4 regions of the Kocuria turfanensis genome follow, and region 1 is predicted to be linked to each of the others. Evidence: riboswitches for the same ligand, from Rfam matches in the RefSeq annotation. Region 1 holds a riboswitch; each other region holds the start of a gene.
The links. A riboswitch is a leader RNA that binds a small molecule or an ion and turns the genes downstream of it on or off. The one in region 1 is predicted to bind S-adenosylmethionine.

Region 1 (4,408 bases):
GGAGTCGGAGGCCGTGGGCGCCCGCGTGCTCGGCCGGGTCCCCGCCGACGCCGCGCTGGTCCGCGCCGCGGTGCTGACCGACGGCCGCCCGGTCTTCGTGCCGCCCGGCGCCCTGCCGGACAGCACGGACGTGGCGGCCCTGCTGCGCTGGCGCGCCGCCCCGGCCGGCTGACCGGCCCGCACGGCAACGGCTCCCCCGCCGAAGCGGGGGAGCCGTTGCCGTGCGGGCCTGCCGGGTGCGCCTGCTCCGCGCACCGTGCTGCGCTGCCGGTGCGGCGGAGCGGTCAGTAGGCCGGGCCGGTGGTGTTGCGCGTGGCGCTGCGGTCGTGGGTGTCGCGGCGCAGGAAGGACAGGCCCACCATGGTCACGCCCAGCACCAGGTGCAGCCAGTCGTCGGCGGTGTTCAGGGGCACGAAGTTCGCCTGCGACTCCGGGCCCACGAGCAGGCCGTAGATCCACAGGACCAGGTAGACCAGACCGCCCCACAGCAGGTAGTTGCGGGCCCCGGAGGCGGAGCGGGCCAGGGCGAGGCCGGCCACACCGTAGAGCAGGTGGACGATGTTGTGCAGCCAGGAGACCTGGAAGATGCCCAGGAGCATCGCCTCGGACTGGTGGCCGGCGACCATGAGCTGGTCGTAGTTCGTGGTGAGTCCGGGGATGAAGCCTGCCACGCCCACGAGCAGGAAGACCGCTCCGTACAGCAGGGCGGCGATCTGGACGGGCGAGCGGCGGCTGGTGCGGTGCTCCGGCCGGGCGGCGGGGGTGGTCATGGTGGTGCCTCGCTTCCTTGGTGTCTGCGGTGATCCGGGTACGGATCCCGGAGGGGCGGACGTTCATGGAAAGCATGCTTGGTACCACCAGCGTACTGCGCTGCCGCGCGACGTCAAATGCCGCGGGACAACGCAGTCACGAACGGGTCAGGACACCAGGTCGCGGGCGGGGGTGTCCGCGGCGGACGGCTTGCCGGCGTAGGCGCCGCGGTACCGCGCGGCCGGGTGGGTGTCGAGCACCTTGGTCTGCCCGGCGCCGTAGACGTTCTCGCGCAGCGTGGTGCCCTCGTAGGCGGTGCGGTAGCGGCCGCGCTTCTGCAGCTCCGGCACGACCCACTCCACGAAGTCCTCGAACGAGCCCGGGGAGACGTGGTAGGCGAGGTTGATGCCGTCCAGGCCGCCCTCGTCGATCCACCGCTCCAGCTCGTCGGCCACCGTCTGCGGGGACCCGACGATCGGTACGCCCATCCCGCCCATCGAGATGTGCTTGGCGACCTCCTTGACGGTCCACTTCTTCTTCGGGTCCGCGGTGGTGAACGGGGTGAGGAAGGACTGGATGGAGTCGGTCTTGATGTACTCCAGCACGTCGTTCTCGTCGTAGCGGCCCAGGTCCACCCCGGACCAGCCGCCCACGAGACCCAGGGCGCCGTCGGCGTCGGCGTACTGCTCGTAGTCGCGGCGCTTCTGCTCGGCCTTCGCGTCGGTCTCGTCGACGATCACGTGCAGCATGGCGAAGATCTTGAGGTCGTCCCGCCCCCGGCCCTGGGCCTCGGCCTCGTCGCGCAGCTTGTCGGTGACCACGCGGGTGAGGTCCGGGCGGATGCCGCCCACGAACACCGCCTCCGCGTGCCGCCCGGCGAACGCGCGGCCGCGCGAGGAGGCACCGGCCTGGAAGATCAGCGGGGTGCGCTGCGGGGACGGCTCGGTCAGCCCGATGCCCGGCACGTCGAAGTACTTGCCGTGGTGCTGGATGGGGTGCACGAGGGACGGGTCGGCGAAGATCCCGTTCTTGCGGTCGCGCTTGACCGCGCCGTCCTCCCAGGACCCCTCCCACAGCTTGTAGCAGACCTCCATGAACTCCTCGGCGATCTCGTACCGCTCGTCGTGGGAGATCTGCTCCGTCAGCCCGTGGTTCTCGGCCGCGGACTTCAGGTAGGACGTCACCACGTTGAAGCCGATCCGGCCCTTGGTCAGGTGGTCGAGGGTCGCGAACTTCCGCGCCAGCGGGTACGGCTGCTCGTAGGTGATCGCGCTGGTCACCCCGAAGCCGAGGTGCTTCGTCACGGCCGCCATCGCGGAGATCTGCATGAACGGGTCGTTGACCGGGATCTGGGTGGCGTCCTTGATCACCGGCGCCGCGGAGTTCTGGTAGACGTCGTAGTAGCCGACCACGTCGGCGAGGAACATCGCGTCGAACAGGCCCTTCTCCAGGACCTGGGCGACGTCCGTCCAGTACTCGAGGGTGTTGTACTCGTCGGCGCGGGAGCGCGGGTGCTTCCACAGGCCCGGGGCCTGGTGCCCCACGCAGGTCATGTCGAAGGCGTTCAGGGCGATGCGCTTGCTCACAGGGACCTCCAGGGTCGATCACCGACCCGCGCCCGTGCGTCGTGAAGACCTGCTCGCGGGTCCGACGCACTCGTGGGCGCCGTACTTGCCACGGCGCGTGTGCACCGCGGCCCGATGTTCATCTGGGGCACCCCGCTACGGGAGAGGGTTGCCGCCCGACCAGCCAGAGCTTCGCGTCGGGACTCGTCATCGTCGTCGCGGACCAGCTTAGCGGCTCCCCCCGCACGCGGGGCAACCCCTCGTGCTCCCGGTGCGCGGCAGGATCGTGGGAGGAGCTCAGGCCCGCGGCGCGAGCGGCGGGGTGCGCCGCGGGTCCAGCGTCCAGCCCTGCCGCAGCCGCGCCCCGAGCTCGATCAGCGGGCACGTGTCCATCACCACGTCGAGCCCGGCAGCGGCGGCGCGGGCCGCGGCCTCGTGGTCCACGACGCCCAGCTGCAGCCACACGGCGCCCGCGCCGGCGGCGATGGCCTGGTCCACGACCGCTCCGACGCGGCGGGAGTTGACGAAGCAGTCCACCACGTCGATCCGCCCCGGGACCTCGGCGAGCGTGCGGTAGCCAGGCTCCCCGTGCACCACCTCGCCCTTCGGGCTGACCGGCACGATCGTCATGCCGAGGTCGTCCCGGATGCGCTTCGCGACCGAGTGCGCGGGCCGGGCCGTGTTCCCGGTCAGCCCCACCACGGCCCACCGTCCGGGCTGTGTCATCAGGCGGTCGATCGCGGCGGGATCGTTGCGGCTCATGTGCCCACCCTGGCACGAACCCGCCGCTCACGTCCCGAGCGCGCCCCACCGTGTCCCGAGGTTGCACGTCCCGGCCACCGATCGCGGGTCGCCGGAACGTGCGACCTCGGCGGAGGACGGGCGGAGGGGTCAGGAGAAGAGGGGGAGGAGGTCGGCTTCCGGGCCCAGTTGCACCCGGTCCTGGGCGGGCAGGGCCGCGCGGCCGGTGCCCACCCGGGCGAAGTGCTCGTCGCTCCAGTGCTCGGGCGGCTCCCGCTCCCACAGGTCGGTGAGGACCCGGCGGACCTCGGCGAGCCCGTCCACCGCCGGCCCCGGGCAGCCCTCCAGGTGCTCGATGAGGTCCAGGTGGTGCACCGTGGCCTCCACCGCCAGGGTGCTCAGGAGATCGTCCACCCGGAGCACGTGGCCCTGGGTGCGGACCGTCCCGCCGGGCCGGCAGCGCTCCGCCGCGTGCACGAGCGCCCGCGCGGACTCCCGGTAGTGCCCCCGCAGCTCCTCCCAGTCCGGGTACAGGCTGGCCGCCGCCCGGGTGCGGCGCCGGTCCTCGGCGGCGGCCGCGGGATCCGCGCCCCGGTCCGCCCAGTAGGTGGCGGCGTCCCGGTCCGGGCGGGCCGTGGTGGGCGTGTGCAGGGCGACCAGCCCGCGCACCGCGTCCGCGGCGCAGTGGTGGGCGAGGTCCCGCACCGACCAGCCGCGACAGCCGGTGGGTGCCCAGGAGTCGTCGTCACCGAGCCCGTCGAGGACCGCCGCGAACGCCGTGCAGGCGTCCCGGACCAGGTCCGCCCGGGTGGAGGTGTTCCGGCTCGTCATGGGTCCATGGTGCGGCACGAGGGCGCGGCGTGCCACCGTTTTCGACCATGACGGCCCGCGGAGCGATTTGCCAGGCGGCCCGCGGAGCACGTTCAATGGGGCGGTAACCATCCGGAGCGGCTGAGAGACCTGGCTCGTCGACGTCGCAGCAACCGGCACGGATCCGTCCGATCCCCGTGCGAGGTGCTAATGCCAGGACCGATGGAGTTGATCATGGGCACGTCTCTGCTGGGCTCTGCACCGTCCACCGCCACCGCACCGGCCACCACGAAGCGCGCCTACTCGGTGGCGTTCGAGCACGTCGGCAAGGCCTTCCCGTCCGGCGGGCACAGCCACCACGTCCTGCACGACGTCGACATCACCGCCCGGCCGGGCGAGGTCCTGGCCATCCTGGGGCCCTCGGGCTGCGGCAAGTCCACGCTGCTGCGGGCCGCCGCCGGCCTGGACACCGCCTCGGCGGGCCGGGTGCTCATCGACGGCACCCCGGTCTCCGGCATCGACCCGCGCTGCGCCGTGGCCTT
Region 2 (4,408 bases), 1.8 Mb from region 1:
CACGACCTTGCCGTCCTGCATCACGGCGACGCGGTCGGCGATCGCCCGGACCACGTCCATCTCGTGGGTGATGATCACGATCGTGATGCCCAGTTCGCGGTTGACCCGCTGCAGCACCTGCAGCACCTCCTGGGTGGTCTCCGGGTCGAGGGCGCTGGTCGACTCGTCGGCCAGGAGCAGCTTCGGGCTGGTCGCCAGCGCCCGGGCGATGCCCACGCGCTGCTTCTGCCCGCCGGAGAGCTGCTCCGGGTAGTTGCCGGCGCGCGCGGACAGGCCCACGAACTCCAGCAGCTCGGCGACCCGCGCCCGCCGCTTCTCCTTCGGCCAGCCGGCCCGCTTGAGCGGGTACTCGACGTTGCCGGCCACGGTCCGGGACGTGAACAGGTTGAACTGCTGGAAGATCATCCCGATCTCCTGCCGGACGGGCGCCAGCTCGGTCTCCTTGCGGCCGGCCACCTCGAAGCCCTCCACGGTCAGGGACCCCGAGGAGACGGGCTCGAGCCCGTTGATCAGGCGCACCAGGGTGGACTTGCCCGCCCCGGAGTAGCCGATCACGCCGAAGATCTCGCCGCGGTGGACGTCGAGGCTGACGTCGTCGACGGCCAGCACCTCGCGCGCGGCCCGGCCGGAGCCGGTGCGGAAGGACTTCGAGACGTTGCGGAAGGCGACGAGCACCTCGTCCGGGCGCCCGCGTGCGACCGGCCCGGAGGGGACCGCAGCGCTCACTGTCCCTGGTCCTTCAGCTCCTGCTGGTAGCGCGCGGCCAGCTCCTGCAGCTCCTCCGGCTCCAGCTGCAGCGGCACGGCCGTGTCCTTGGTCTCCTCCATCTCGGCGTCGATCACGGTCTGCTCGTGGTAGAGGTCCGCGACCTGCCGGAGGGTCTCGTCGTCGGCGAGCTCCTCGGTGGTGGTGAAGAGGTTGACGTAGGCGCGGGAGCCCTCCGCCTCGGGGTCGTCCTGGGCCAGGGCGGACTTCGGGTCGATGTCCGCGCGGGCGAGGAAGTCGTTGTTGATGACCGAACCGGCCACCGAGTCCATGGAGAGCACCGTCTGCTCGGCCGACACGGGGGTGACCCGGACCGTGGAGGCCTCGGTGTCGACGTCGAGCTCGGTGGGGATGAGGGTGTCGCTCTTCAGCTCCACGAGACCGGCCGACTCGAGCACGAGCAGGGCCCGGGAGAGGTTCACGGCGTCGTTGGGGACGGCGATCTCGTCGCCCTTCTGGAACTGGTCCACGGAGTCGTACTCGTTGGAGTACAGGCCCAGCGGGTAGATCGACGTCGAGCCGATCGGGGTGATGGAGCCCCCGGCGGAGTTGTTGTAGTCGGCGAGGAAGGGGACGTGCTGGAACCAGGTCATGTCCACGTCGCCGGACTCGGTGGCCGGGTTGGGCTGGTTGTAGTCGGAGAAGTCGACGTACTCGACGGTGATGCCCTGCTCCTCGGCCAGCTGCTTGAGGGCGTCGTGGGTCGGGTGCGAGCCGACGACGCCGATGCTGACCTTGCCGTCGGCCAGGGCGCCCTCGCCGGCCTGGTCGGAGCCGCCGCAGGCGGTGAGGGTGAGGCCGAGGGTGGTGGCCAGGGCGAGGAAGGTGAGGCGCTGCGATCGCATGTCGTGCCTTTCCGTGGGTCCAGGAGGTCGGGGATCTCCACCAGTCCCACCAGGGCCGACGGCCACGGTCGAGGGCGCGCCGGAGGCGCGTCCGCGGTCGAACCGTACTTGCCGCCGGCCCACGATGGCCGGTGCCGGATGGTTCACCTGGGGCACCCCACTACGGGAGAGGGTTGCCGCCCAGCAAGCCAGGGCTGCGCGCTGGGACTCGTCATCCGCCCGACAGACTAGCACGTGCGCCGGGGCCACATCCGGTCCACTTCTGGCCGGTCAACAAATGGAAAATGCTCAATGCGGCGTGTCGGACCGCGCATCACTTACCAGTCTATGTTCACAGCGAAATTTCTTATGCGTTGGTGATTAGTCTGGATTAGCAAGCTACTGCGACGTCAAACTTTGCATATGATATTTGGGATAGATGGCCAGGAACTGATTAATAAAGGCCAATAACAGCAAGAAACCACAGCAACCCCAAAAGACCGAAGGCTAGGTCGATCCAGCCGAGAACTTTCCCCGCTGTCGCGGGGACGCCCATCGACTGAGCTTTGCTGGCCTGCGAGATGGCAAGGGGTCCGAGGACTATTCCGAGAACGAATAGGCCAATCACCCCCAGGACAACGGCATTGCTCTTGTGGCTCATACCCTGCATGGCCATTGGGTGGGGAAGGGGCGAATATCCGGGATACTGCACGTATTGCTGATGCATATAGGGATTTTGCGAGTACTGAGGCTGCGCCTGCGGGACGTCATCTCGCGCATGCCCTGCCTGCTGGTGATCCATAGGATGCCTACCTCTGTCAGTGAGTAGTACTGGAGCTAATAAAATTGACGGGCCGATCCGACACCTAGGGTGCCGTTCATTCGAATTAACTGAGTCATCCCGGACACCTAGCAATCGCCACGGCAAGCCAAGCCACACGAAAACAAACTGGCGCGTGGGATTCTTGAGTATGAGATTTCCACTTCGTTTATCACCCCAACGATGACGACCACCCGCTGGGGTCCGAACGGCCGTCTTGATGTCATTCCTACTTTACCTCATGGTCATACACGTCCACCGCGCGCCACGGCGCAAACGGAACATGCTGCGTAGACCCCCCGGAAAGCGCCATGTCAGCATGGTTCCATGCCCCGTTTCTGCACCCGGGAGGCGGTACCGCCTCCGGGCTTGTCTCACAGCGTTACTCCTCCGCTAACCTCAAACGGGAAACCATGCTGTATGTCCACAGAAATCTCTCGAAACGCTCAGCGGGCAAGGACCTCCTGGGCCCGCCGCCGCGCCCAGCGCTCGGCCTCCAGGACAGCGCCGAGGTCCAGGCCGCCGCCGTCCTCATGCTCGCCCAGCACCGCCTCCACCGTGTCCACGATCGCCGGGAACCGGATCCTCCCGTCGTGGAAGGCGTGCACCGCCTCCTCGTTGGCGGCGTTGAACACCGCCGGATGGGTGCCCCCGCGCTCCCCCGCGGCCTTGATGAGCTCGACGGCGGGGAACGCGTCCCGGTCCAGCGGCTCGAAGGTCCACTCGGTCGCGCGGGTCCAGTCGCACGCGGCGGCGGCACCGGGCACCCGGTGCGGCCAGGCGAGGCCGAGGGCGATGGGCAGGCGCATGTCCGGCGGCGAGGCCTGGGCCAGCGTCGACCCGTCCACGAACTGGACCATGGAGTGCACCACCGACTGCGGGTGGACGACCACGTCGATGCGCTCAAGGGGAACGTCGAAGAGCAGATGCGCCTCCAGCACCTCCAGGGCCTTGTTCACCATGGAGGCCGAGTTGGTGGTGACCATCACGCCCATGTCCCAGGTGGGATGGCGCAGCGCCTCGCGCGGGGTGACCGCCTCCAGCTCCGCCCGGGTGCGACCGCGGAACGGCCCGCCCGAGGCGGTCAGGACGAGCCGGTCCACCTCGGCGGCGCTCCCGCCGCGCAGCGCCTGCGCCAGGGCGGAGTGCTCGGAGTCCACCGGGATCAGCGCGTCCGGGTGGCCCGAGGCCGCGGCCGCCTCCTTCACCAGCGCTCCCCCGGCGATCAGCGACTCCTTGTTGGCCAGCGCCAGCCGGTGCCCGGCCCGCAGGGCCGCCAGGGTGGGGGCGAGGCCGATCGAGCCGGTGATCCCGTTGAGCACGAGGTCGGCCTCGGGGTGCGCCGCGGCCGCCGTGGCGGCCTCGGGGCCGTGCAGGATCTCGGGCCGGTAGTCCCCGGCGCCGGCGGCCGCGGCGCGCTCGCCGATCCGCCGGGCCAGCTCCTGGGCGTCCTCCCCGCTGCCGCTGGTCGCCACCACGGCGGCGCGGGTCTGCACGGCCTGCTCCGCCAGCAGCGACAGACGGCCTTGGCCGGCCGCGAGGGCCACCACGCGGAACGGCGCCCCGCCGGCGAGCCCGTCGGCTGCCCGCACGACGTCGAGGGCCTGGGTGCCGATCGACCCCGTCGAGCCGAGCACGACTATCCGGCGGGGGCCGGAGGCGGCCAACGCGCGCAGTTCGGGGGTCGGGTGGGAACGGGACGCGATGAAGGGGGACCTCATTGTCCCAGTATCCCCCAGCCGAGCCCGGGCCTGGGCTCGGACGTATCGAGACCCCGGTCACCGTTTCCGGTGGCCGGGGCCTCGAGGTCCGCTGGGGTGCGTGTCAGTGTGTGCGGCCCTTGCGACCCGTCACGAGTCCATAGATGAAAAGCAGAATGAGAGCGCCAACAACTGCGAGGATGATTGAAGTGATGGTTCCACCGCCGATATTGAGCAACGAACCGATCCATCCACCGAGCAGGGCCCCCAGAATGCCCAAAACGATGGTAACGATAATG
Region 3 (4,408 bases), 1.3 Mb from region 1:
CCCCGCTGCCGCGGCTGGCGCGCATGCTGGCCGGGCTGTTCCTCGTCGTGGGGATCGTCGCCGTCACCCTGGTGCTGACCACCGGCTGGGAGGCCGCCGCGGTCTCGGCCCTGCGGCTGCTCAGCCTCTGCTTCCTCGCCTACGCCGTCACCCTGAGCACCGCGTTCAGCGAGATGCTGGCCCTGTTCGAGACCCTGCTGCGCCCGGCCCGGCACCTGGGCCTGAACCCGGCCCAGATCAGCCTGGCCCTGTCCATGACGATCCGGTTCATCCCCGAGATCCGCACCCAGTACCTCGCGATCCGCGAGGCGCAGTTCGCCCGCGGCCTGCACCACCGCCCGGTCGCCGTGCTGGTGCCCCTGCTGGTGCGCACCCTGGAGTCCGCCCAGGAGATCTCCGCCGCGATCGACGCCCGGTGCTACGACTCCGCCCCGCCGGGCCCGCGCCCCGCTCCTCCCGTGTCCGACTGACCTCCCGTCCCGCCCACCCGAAGGATCCCCATGGCCGCCGAGAACCCGCAGACCACCCAGAACACCGTCCTCGTGGCGGTCTTCGCCGCCCTGATCGCCGCCCTGGGCCTGGTGCCGCCGATCACCGTGGGCATCATCCCCGTGCCCATCACCCTGCAGACCCTCGGCGTGATGCTCGCCGGCGCGCTGCTCGGCCCGGTCCGGGGCATGCTCTCCGTGGTCGTGCTGGAGGTCCTCGTGCTCGCCGGGCTGCCGCTGCTGGCCGGCGGCCGGGGCGGGCTCGGGGTGTTCCTGGGGCCGACCGGCGGCTACGTGCTCGGCTGGATCCCGGCCGCCCTGGTCATCGGCTTCCTGGTGCAGCACTGGGCGCTGCGGCAGGCCCGTCCCGCGGCCCGTTTCGCCGCCGTCCTGCTCAGCACGGTCGTGGGCGGCATCGGCGTGGTCTACGCCTTCGGGGTGCCGTGGACGGCCGTGGTCGCCGGGCTGCCGCTGTCCACGTCCTTGCTGGGCTCGCTCGTGTTCGTCCCCGGCGACCTGCTCAAGGCCGTCGTGGCCACCGCCGTGGCCCTCAACGTCCACCGCAGCTACCGCCGTCTGCTCGGCGGCGTGCAGACCACTTCTCGCTAACGGCCGGCACACGCGTCTCGCCGCACCTGCAATAAAGTCCCGACCACCTGCAAAGCGGTCAATGCGCAACTTTACATATGGCCGGCTACCGGACACTGCCCGTGGGAACGACGATGCAGATGAGGTTGGTCATACGCCGCGGGTTGCCACGGGCGAAGAGCGGGACCGGGGAGAGCCCTCCTGTGGTGCCGGAGGACGAATCCGAGGGCTCCGTGCACGGCTCCCGGGATCCGGTTGACGCCGTTCACCACGCCATTGATGACGCCACCCCCAGGCGGGCGTCATCTTTTCCGCGCACAACGCCCTCGACGACGCCCTGGTCTTCCGCCGGGACATCACTGAGCCCACGATGAGGGCCGGGCGGCCGGCCGTCACAAACTGTCACAAACCCGGCCCGACGTCGGCCGAAGCGGCCGAGCGCGACCGCCCGGCCCGAATATGTCCCGACGTGTGGTTTTGTGACAACCGACCCCACCGTCCGTTGGACTATAGAGCCGTCCATCGAGTGGGATGAGCGCACCACACCATCCAGAGCGGCCGAGAGATCTGGCTCGACGACGCCGCAGCAACCAGTCAGCCGACCCTGGGACACCGGGACCGGCGGGCACGGTGCTACCGCCAGGACCGATGGAGGATCGAATGAATCACCACGCCACCCAACAGGTCCACGCCGGCTACGAGCCCGAGGCCCCCTACTGGCCGGTGGCCGTGCCCATCCACCAGACGGCGGCCTACCGCTTCCCCGATCACGCCACGGCCGCCTCGATGTTCCGGCTGGAGACCCCCGGGTTCACCTACAGCCGCACGGGCAACCCCACGGTCGCCGTGTTCGAGAACCGACTGGCGGCCCTGGAGGGCGGGATCGGGGCCATCGGCACCGCCACGGGACAAGCCGCCGTCGCGCTGTCCCTGCTGACCCTGCTCCACGGCGGCAAGCACTTGGTCGCCTCCAGCCAGCTCTACGGCGGGACGGTGGACCTGCTGACGGACACCTTCGCCGACTTCGGCATCGAGGTCACTTTCGCCGACCCGGCCGACCCGCAGGCCTGGGGCGCGGCGATCCGGCCGGACACCCGCGCGTTCTTCCTGGAGTCGATCACCAACCCGCTGGCCACCGTGCCGGACCTGCCGGCGCTGGCGGACATCGCCCACGCCTCCGGGGTCCCGGTCGTGGTGGACAGCACCTTGGCGACGCCGGTCCTGTACCGGCCACTGGAACATGGTGCCGACGTGGTGGTGCACTCCGCCACGAAGTTCATCGGCGGGCACGGGGCCGTCCTCGGCGGGGCGATCGTGGACGGCGGCACCTTCGACTACGGCGCAGCCCCGGAGCGGTGGCCCCAACTGACCCGGCCCAAGGCCCGCTACGGCGGACAGGCACTCATCGACCGGCACGGCCGCGGCGCCTACCTGGCGCTGGCGCGCAGCAAGTTCCTGCACGACCTCGGCCCCTCCCTCGCCCCGGCCAGCGCCGCCCAGTTCATCCAGGGCCTGGAGACCCTCGGCGTCCGCATCGCCCGGCAGGAGGAGACCGCGCGAACGGTCGCCGAGCACCTGGCCCGGCACCCCACCGTCGGGCGCGTCCACCACCCGGCGATCCCCGGACACCCCAGCGCCGCCCTCGCCGAGAGGGACTTCCCGCACGGCACCGGCTCGGTGTTCTCCTTCGACCTGGCCGCCGGCTCCGAGGCCATCGGCCCGTTCATCGACGCTCTGGAGCTGTTCCAGCTCGTGGCCAACATCGGGGACGTGCGCTCCCTGGTCAGCCACCCGGCGACCATGACGCACTGCCGGCTCACCCCTAACCAACGCCGGGCCGCAGGCATCGCTGAGACCACGATCCGGCTGTCCATCGGACTGGAGTGTCCCGAGGACCTGATCGCCGACCTCGACCGGGCGCTGGCCACCGTACCGGCCTCGGCCCTGACCGGGGAGGCGCGCTGAGATGACCCTCCTGAACGACTCATCACAGACGGACACTGCGCCGACGGCCCGTCGGGGCTTCAACACGATAGCGGTGCACGCCGGCCAGGCACCGGACCCTCTGACCGGGGCGGTCGTGCCGCCGATCTACCAGACCAGCACCTTCGTGCAGGACGACATCAACGTGCTGCACGGCGGCCACGAGTACAGCCGGGGGTCCAACCCGCCCCGGACCGGTCAGCGCCGCGTCACCGCTGCGGCCCGCGCGGCCCGGGGAACCGGCAGCCCGGAGGCCAGGATTGACGTCGTCCGGGCAGCGCCGGGGGTGCCAGGAACATGACTGAGGCGACCTTCGGGAGGGCAGTTCACGAGCAACAGGGAAGGACGTTCGAGATGAGTACAGATCTGGGAGGCAGGCCCCCGGTCCACAGTGAGGAATCGATGCATCAGACCACCAGGACGAACGACTTCACGTTCGGTATCAGCACGACCCGCTTCGATGAGGACTACTGCCCGTCGTCCAGTTCCCGAGGCACGACGAACTTCGCGAACCTGGCCCGCGGCGAGAACCGTCGGCAGAACCTCCGAAACACCCTGACAATGATCAATAGTCGCTTCAACGACCTGGCCCACTGGGACAATCCCAGCCGGGATCGCTATGCCGTGGAGATCGAGATCGTCTCCGTGGACCTGCACTTCGCCGCCGACGGCGACGACGCGGTGTTCCCTTTGATCGAGGTCCTCGACGTGCAGATTCTCGACACGCTGTCCAATGTGCACATCGACGGGATCGTGGGGAACAACTTCTCGTCCTACCTCCGGGACTACGACTTCAGCGTGGTGCTGCCGGAACACCACGCGAAGGCGTCCCGGTCCAGCATCCCCAATGACTTCGGCGAATTGCACGGGAAGCTCTTCACGCACTTCCTGGACTCCGAGGCCTACCGCGAGCGGTTCCCCCAGCCGCCCGTGATCTGCATCAGCGTCTCGAGCACCAAGACGTATCGTCGGCTCGAGAACCACCATCCGATCCTCGGGGTCGAGTATCGGCAGGATGAATCCTCCTTGACGGATCGATACTTCGAGAAGATGGGACTGCGGGTCCGCTACTTCATGCCCCGCGGCGCGGTCGCACCCCTGGCGTTCTACTTCCGGGGCGATCTCCTCAATGACTATTCCAGCCTGGCACTCATCGGTCTCATCAGCACGATGGAAGCGTTCCAGAAGATCTATCGCCCGGAAATCTACAACGCCAATGCGGCGGCTGGTCGGATCTACCGGCCGAGCCTGGAGAGTCGAGACTACTCGGTGACGCAGATCGCCTACGACCGCGAGGAGCGCAGTCAGCTGGCCCTCATGCAGGGGAAGTTCACGGAGGAGCACTTCGT
Region 4 (4,408 bases), 1.2 Mb from region 1:
TGTGCGAGGCGATCTGCTCGAACGCCGGGTAGGCGAAGGCGTCGAACTGCATCTCGATCACCGGGCGCATCCGGTTCATCGCCATGCCCACGGCCATCCCGGCGATCCCGGACTCCGCCAGCGGGGTGTCGAAGCAGCGGGTGCGCCCGAAGCGCTGCGTCAGCCCGTCGGTGATCCGGAAGACCCCGCCGAGGGTGCCGACGTCCTCCCCGAAGACGACGACGGCGTCGTCGGCGGTCAGGGCGTCGGCCAGGGCGGTGTTGAGCGCCTGCGCGAAGGTGGCCGGCCTGGCGGCCGGGGTCTGCCCGGACGGTGCGGGGGCCTGGAGGGTGCTCACGGTGCGGTCTCCTCTCGGGCGAGCTCGGCGGCGAGGATCTGCTCCTGCTCGGCGAGCTGCGGGGTCTGCTCGGTGTAGACGTGGCGGAAGAGCTCGCGCGGGTCGACCTGCACGTCGGCGTTCATGCCGTCGCGCAGGGCCGCGGCGACGTCCTCGGCGGCGGCGGCGATGCGCTGCTCGGCAGCGTCGTCGAGCAGCCCCTCCCCGGCCAGGTAGGCGCGCATGCGGGTCACGGGGTCCTTGGCGATCCACTCCTGCACCTCGGCGTCGTCGCGGTAGCGGGTCGCGTCGTCGGCGTTGGTGTGCGCCTGCATGCGGTAGGTGTGGGCCTCCACGAGCAGGGGCTCGGACTCCGAGCGCGCCAGGTCCACGGCGCGGCCCAGCGTGGCGAGCAGGGCAACCAGGTCGTTGCCGTCCACCCGCTCCCCGGCCATGCCGTAGCCGACCGCCTTGTGGGCGAGGCTGGGGGCGGCCGACTGCTGGGACAGGGGCACGGAGATCGCGTAGCCGTTGTTCTGCACGAAGAACACGACCGGCAGCTTGAACACGGCGGCGAAGTTCAGGGCCTCGTGGAAGTCGCCCTCGCTCGTGGCGCCGTCGCCGCACATGGCCAGGACCACGGTGTCCTCACCGCGCAGCTTCGCGGCGTGGGCCACGCCCACCGCGTGCAGCAGCTGGGTGGTCAGCGGGGTCGACTGGATGCCGACGTGGTGCTCGTGGGGGTCGTAGCCGCCGTGCCACTCGCCGCGGAAGATCGACATCACGTCCAGGGGCCGCACGCCCTTGGTCATCACGGCCACGGTGTCCCGGTAGGTGGGGAACAGCCAGTCGCCCTCCTTCAGGCACAGGGCCGCGGCCACCTGGCAGGCCTCCTGCCCGTGGCTGGAGGGGTAGACGGCCATCCGGCCCTGGCGCACCAGCGCGGAGTTCTGGTCGTTGACCCGGCGGCCGACCACCAGCTTCTCGTAGGCGCCCAGCAGCACGTCCCCCGCGGGCAGCGGGTACTCGTGGCCGGGCTCGGTGCCCTGCTCCTCGGCCGGCAGCAGGCGGCCGGTGGGGTCCACCATCCGGATCTCGCCGCGGGCCGGGAGCATGTACTGCTCCGGTGTGATGCCGAAGGTCTGGGAGGCCCGGAGGATCGGGTCCTCGGGGGTCTCGACGGTCTGGCTCATGGTGTCCCCTCGGTCGGTCCCCGGTCCGGGCGCGGACGCGGGGAGGCAGGAAGGCCGCTGAAGTTCTGTCCGCCCAGTATGAGAAGAACGGATGGTTCGTATCCAGGTCCGCGGGAAAGTCCAGAATCCTGCGGGCATCGGTGCCGTCTCCGTGGACGAAATGTTTTACTGTGGCGTGGGACACACGCATTCGTCCGACACCGTTTCCCGCCCTTCCGTCCCGCCCCGAAGGAGTCCCGCCGTGCCCTCGACCCCCGTCCCGCTGGACGAGACCGACCGGAAGATCCTCGCCGAGCTCTCCCGGGACGCCCGGCAGTCGGTGACCGCGATCGCCGCGGCCGTGCACGTCTCCCGCGCCCACGCCTACGCCCGCATCAACCGGCTGCGCGACGAGGGGGTGATCCTGCGCTTCAGCACCGTGATCGACCCGGTGCGCGCCGGGCTGCAGGCCTCGGCCTACGTGACGCTGAAGCTCCAGCAGAACACCTGGCGGGAGCTGTGCGGGCAGCTGCAGGCGATCCCGGCCGTGCACCACATCGCCCTGGTCGGCGGGAACTTCGACGTCATGCTGCTGGTGCGCGCCGTGGACACGGTGCACCTGCGGCAGGTGATCTTCGAGCACATCCAGCAGCTGCCCGGCGTGGTGGACACCCAGACGTTCCTGATCTTCGAGGACATCGACACCCGGGCGTGACCGGCCCGGGCGCCGGGTGCCCCGGACGTCCCGGGGAGGGATGTCGCAGGGGCGTCACGAACGGCGTCACGAGCGGCGTCACGAACGGCGTCACGAGCGGCGTCACGATCCGTCACGGACGTCATGTTCGGTCGCGGAACGGCGCCGGCCCGCCCCGCGCATAGTGTGGTCCCAGCTTCACGAGACGCGACTGTCAAGCTCCGACTGGGTCGCGCACCAACCCCATGCTCACCGGGTGGTTCGGATGAGGAAGCGGCCTGCATCCCCGTTGCCGCGCAGCGGGTGACCGGTGCGGGTAAGAGCAAGTGCACAGGAGCCGCGCCATGTCCCTCCCCGTGACCGATCACGACCTCTCGACCCGGCAGATCCACGCCGGCGCCGACCACGACCCCGGGCAGCGCACCCTCACGGTGCCGATCTACCAGAGCGCCGCCTTCGAGTTCCCGGACTACGAGGCCGCCCGGCAGATGTTCGCCCAGACCCGCGCGGGCTTCACCTACACCCGCACCGGCAACCCCACGGTGGCCGTGCTGGAGCAGCGGATCAGCGACCTCGAGGGCGGGGTGGGCGCCGTGGCCACCGGCTCCGGGCAGTCCGCGGTGGCCGTGGCGCTGCTGGCCCTGCTCGGCCAGGGGGAGGACAAGCACCTGGTTGCCTCCGAGAAGCTCTACGGCGGGACCGTGGACCTGCTCACCGACTCGCTGGCCGACCACGGCGTCGAGGTCGACTTCGTGGACCCCACCGTCCCCGGCGCCTGGGCCGCGGCCGTGCGCCCCGACACCCGCGCCTTCCTGCTCGAGTCCATCGGCAACCCGCTGGCCACGCTGCCGGACCTGCCCGGGATCGCCGACGTCGCCCGGGCGGCCCGGGTGCCCGTCGTCGTCGACAACACCCTCGCCTCCCCGGCGCTGTACCGGCCGCTGGAGAAGGGCGCGGACATCGTGGTGCACTCGGCCACCAAGTTCCTCGGCGGCCACGGCAACGCCCTGGCCGGGGCGGTCGTGGACGGCGGGACCTTCGACTGGTCCGCCCAGCCCGCGAGGTGGCCGCAGTTCACCCGCGCCCGCGCCCGCTGGGGCGGGCAGAGCCTGCTCGACAAGTGCGCCGGCGCCAGCCCCTACCTGCACCTGGTCCGGGCCAAGTACGTGCACGACCTCGGCACCACGCTGTCCCCGTTCAACGCCAGCCAGATCCTGCAGGGCACCGAGACCCTGGACCTGCGGGTGGCCCGGCACACGGCCTCGGCGCTGACCGTGGCCGAGTTCCTCGCCGGCCACCCCGCCGTCGCGCGCGTGCACCACCCCGGGCTGCCGGGGGACCCCGGGGCCGGGATCGCGGCCCGGGACTTCCCCCGCGGCACCGGCTCCGTGTTCTCCTTCGACCTCGCCGCCCCGGACGCCGCCGTGGGGCCCTTCATCGACGGGCTGCGGCTGTTCAAGCTGGTCGCCAACATCGGCGACACCCGCAGCCTCGTGGCCCACCCGGCCGCGATGACCCACTGCCGGCTCACGCCCGAGCAGCGCCGGGCCGGCGGGATCGCCGAGACCACCGTCCGGCTCTCGATCGGCCTCGAGGCCCCCCAGGACCTCGTGGCCGACCTCGGCCAGGCCCTCGACACCGTGCTCGAGACCGTTTCGACCCTCCGGAAGTGAGCCCCACCATGAGCCAGACCGTCACCACCCGCCGGCGCGGGTTCACCACCACCGCCGTCCACGCCGGCCAGCAGCCCGACCCGCTGACCGGGGCCGTCATCCCGCCGGTCTACCAGACCTCCACCTTCGCCCAGGACGGGATCAACGTCCTGCGCGCCGGCCACGAGTACAGCCGCGGCTCCAACCCCACCCGCAACGGCTTCGAGGAGCAGCTCGCGGCCCTGGAGCACGGCGAGCGCGCGTTCGCCTTCGCCTCCGGGATCGCCGCCGAGGACGCGCTGCTGCGGGCGGTGCTGCGCCCGGGCGAGCACGTGGTGCTCGGCGCCGACGGCTACGGCGGCACCAACCGGCTGATCACCCGGGTGCTCGCCCCGTGGGGGATCGGCCACACCCCCGTGGAGATCACCGACCTCGACGCCGTCCGCGCCGCGATCCGCCCCGGGGACACCACGGTCCTGTGGCTGGAGACGCCCTCCAACCCGCTGCTGGGCATCGCCGACGTTGCGGCCTGGGCGGAGCTGGCCCGGGAGGCGGGGGCGCTGCTCGTGGTGGA

Region 2: another riboswitch for S-adenosylmethionine. It lies ahead of AYX06_RS16660 (MetQ/NlpA family ABC transporter substrate-binding protein); the one in region 1 lies ahead of AYX06_RS07920 (LLM class flavin-dependent oxidoreductase).
Region 3: another riboswitch for S-adenosylmethionine. It lies ahead of AYX06_RS01635 (O-acetylhomoserine aminocarboxypropyltransferase/cysteine synthase family protein); the one in region 1 lies ahead of AYX06_RS07920 (LLM class flavin-dependent oxidoreductase).
Region 4: another riboswitch for S-adenosylmethionine. It lies ahead of AYX06_RS13380 (O-acetylhomoserine aminocarboxypropyltransferase/cysteine synthase family protein); the one in region 1 lies ahead of AYX06_RS07920 (LLM class flavin-dependent oxidoreductase).

The regions. Positions count from the first base shown of each region.
Region 1 covers NZ_CP014480.1:1,715,528-1,719,935, forward strand. The annotation lists gene AYX06_RS07910 (baeRF2 domain-containing protein) at 1-172, shown strand, start outside; gene AYX06_RS07915 (DUF4383 domain-containing protein) at 285-770, opposite strand; gene AYX06_RS07920 (LLM class flavin-dependent oxidoreductase) at 918-2,336, opposite strand; SAM riboswitch class IV at 2,413-2,527, opposite strand; gene AYX06_RS07925 (CoA-binding protein) at 2,613-3,077, opposite strand; gene AYX06_RS20730 (maleylpyruvate isomerase N-terminal domain-containing protein) at 3,207-3,887, opposite strand; SAM riboswitch class I at 3,992-4,095, shown strand; gene AYX06_RS07935 (ABC transporter ATP-binding protein) at 4,101-4,408, shown strand, end outside.
Region 2 covers NZ_CP014480.1:3,653,311-3,657,718, reverse strand. The annotation lists gene AYX06_RS16665 (methionine ABC transporter ATP-binding protein) at 1-726, opposite strand, end outside; gene AYX06_RS16660 (MetQ/NlpA family ABC transporter substrate-binding protein) at 723-1,610, opposite strand; SAM riboswitch class IV at 1,710-1,826, opposite strand; gene AYX06_RS20610 (DUF4190 domain-containing protein) at 2,044-2,391, opposite strand; gene dxr (1-deoxy-D-xylulose-5-phosphate reductoisomerase) at 2,856-4,130, opposite strand; gene AYX06_RS16645 (GlsB/YeaQ/YmgE family stress response membrane protein) at 4,234-4,408, opposite strand, start outside.
Region 3 covers NZ_CP014480.1:366,064-370,471, forward strand. The annotation lists gene AYX06_RS01625 (energy-coupling factor transporter transmembrane component T family protein) at 1-470, shown strand, start outside; gene AYX06_RS01630 (biotin transporter BioY) at 501-1,097, shown strand; SAM riboswitch class I at 1,619-1,731, shown strand; gene AYX06_RS01635 (O-acetylhomoserine aminocarboxypropyltransferase/cysteine synthase family protein) at 1,737-3,041, shown strand; partial or broken gene AYX06_RS01640 (PLP-dependent transferase) at 3,043-3,279, shown strand; gene AYX06_RS01645 (DUF1852 domain-containing protein) at 3,462-4,408, shown strand, end outside.
Region 4 covers NZ_CP014480.1:2,905,693-2,910,100, forward strand. The annotation lists gene AYX06_RS13365 (alpha-ketoacid dehydrogenase subunit beta) at 1-337, opposite strand, end outside; gene AYX06_RS13370 (thiamine pyrophosphate-dependent enzyme) at 334-1,509, opposite strand; gene AYX06_RS13375 (Lrp/AsnC family transcriptional regulator) at 1,751-2,203, shown strand; SAM riboswitch class IV at 2,379-2,511, shown strand; gene AYX06_RS13380 (O-acetylhomoserine aminocarboxypropyltransferase/cysteine synthase family protein) at 2,527-3,855, shown strand; gene AYX06_RS13385 (cystathionine gamma-synthase) at 3,864-4,408, shown strand, end outside.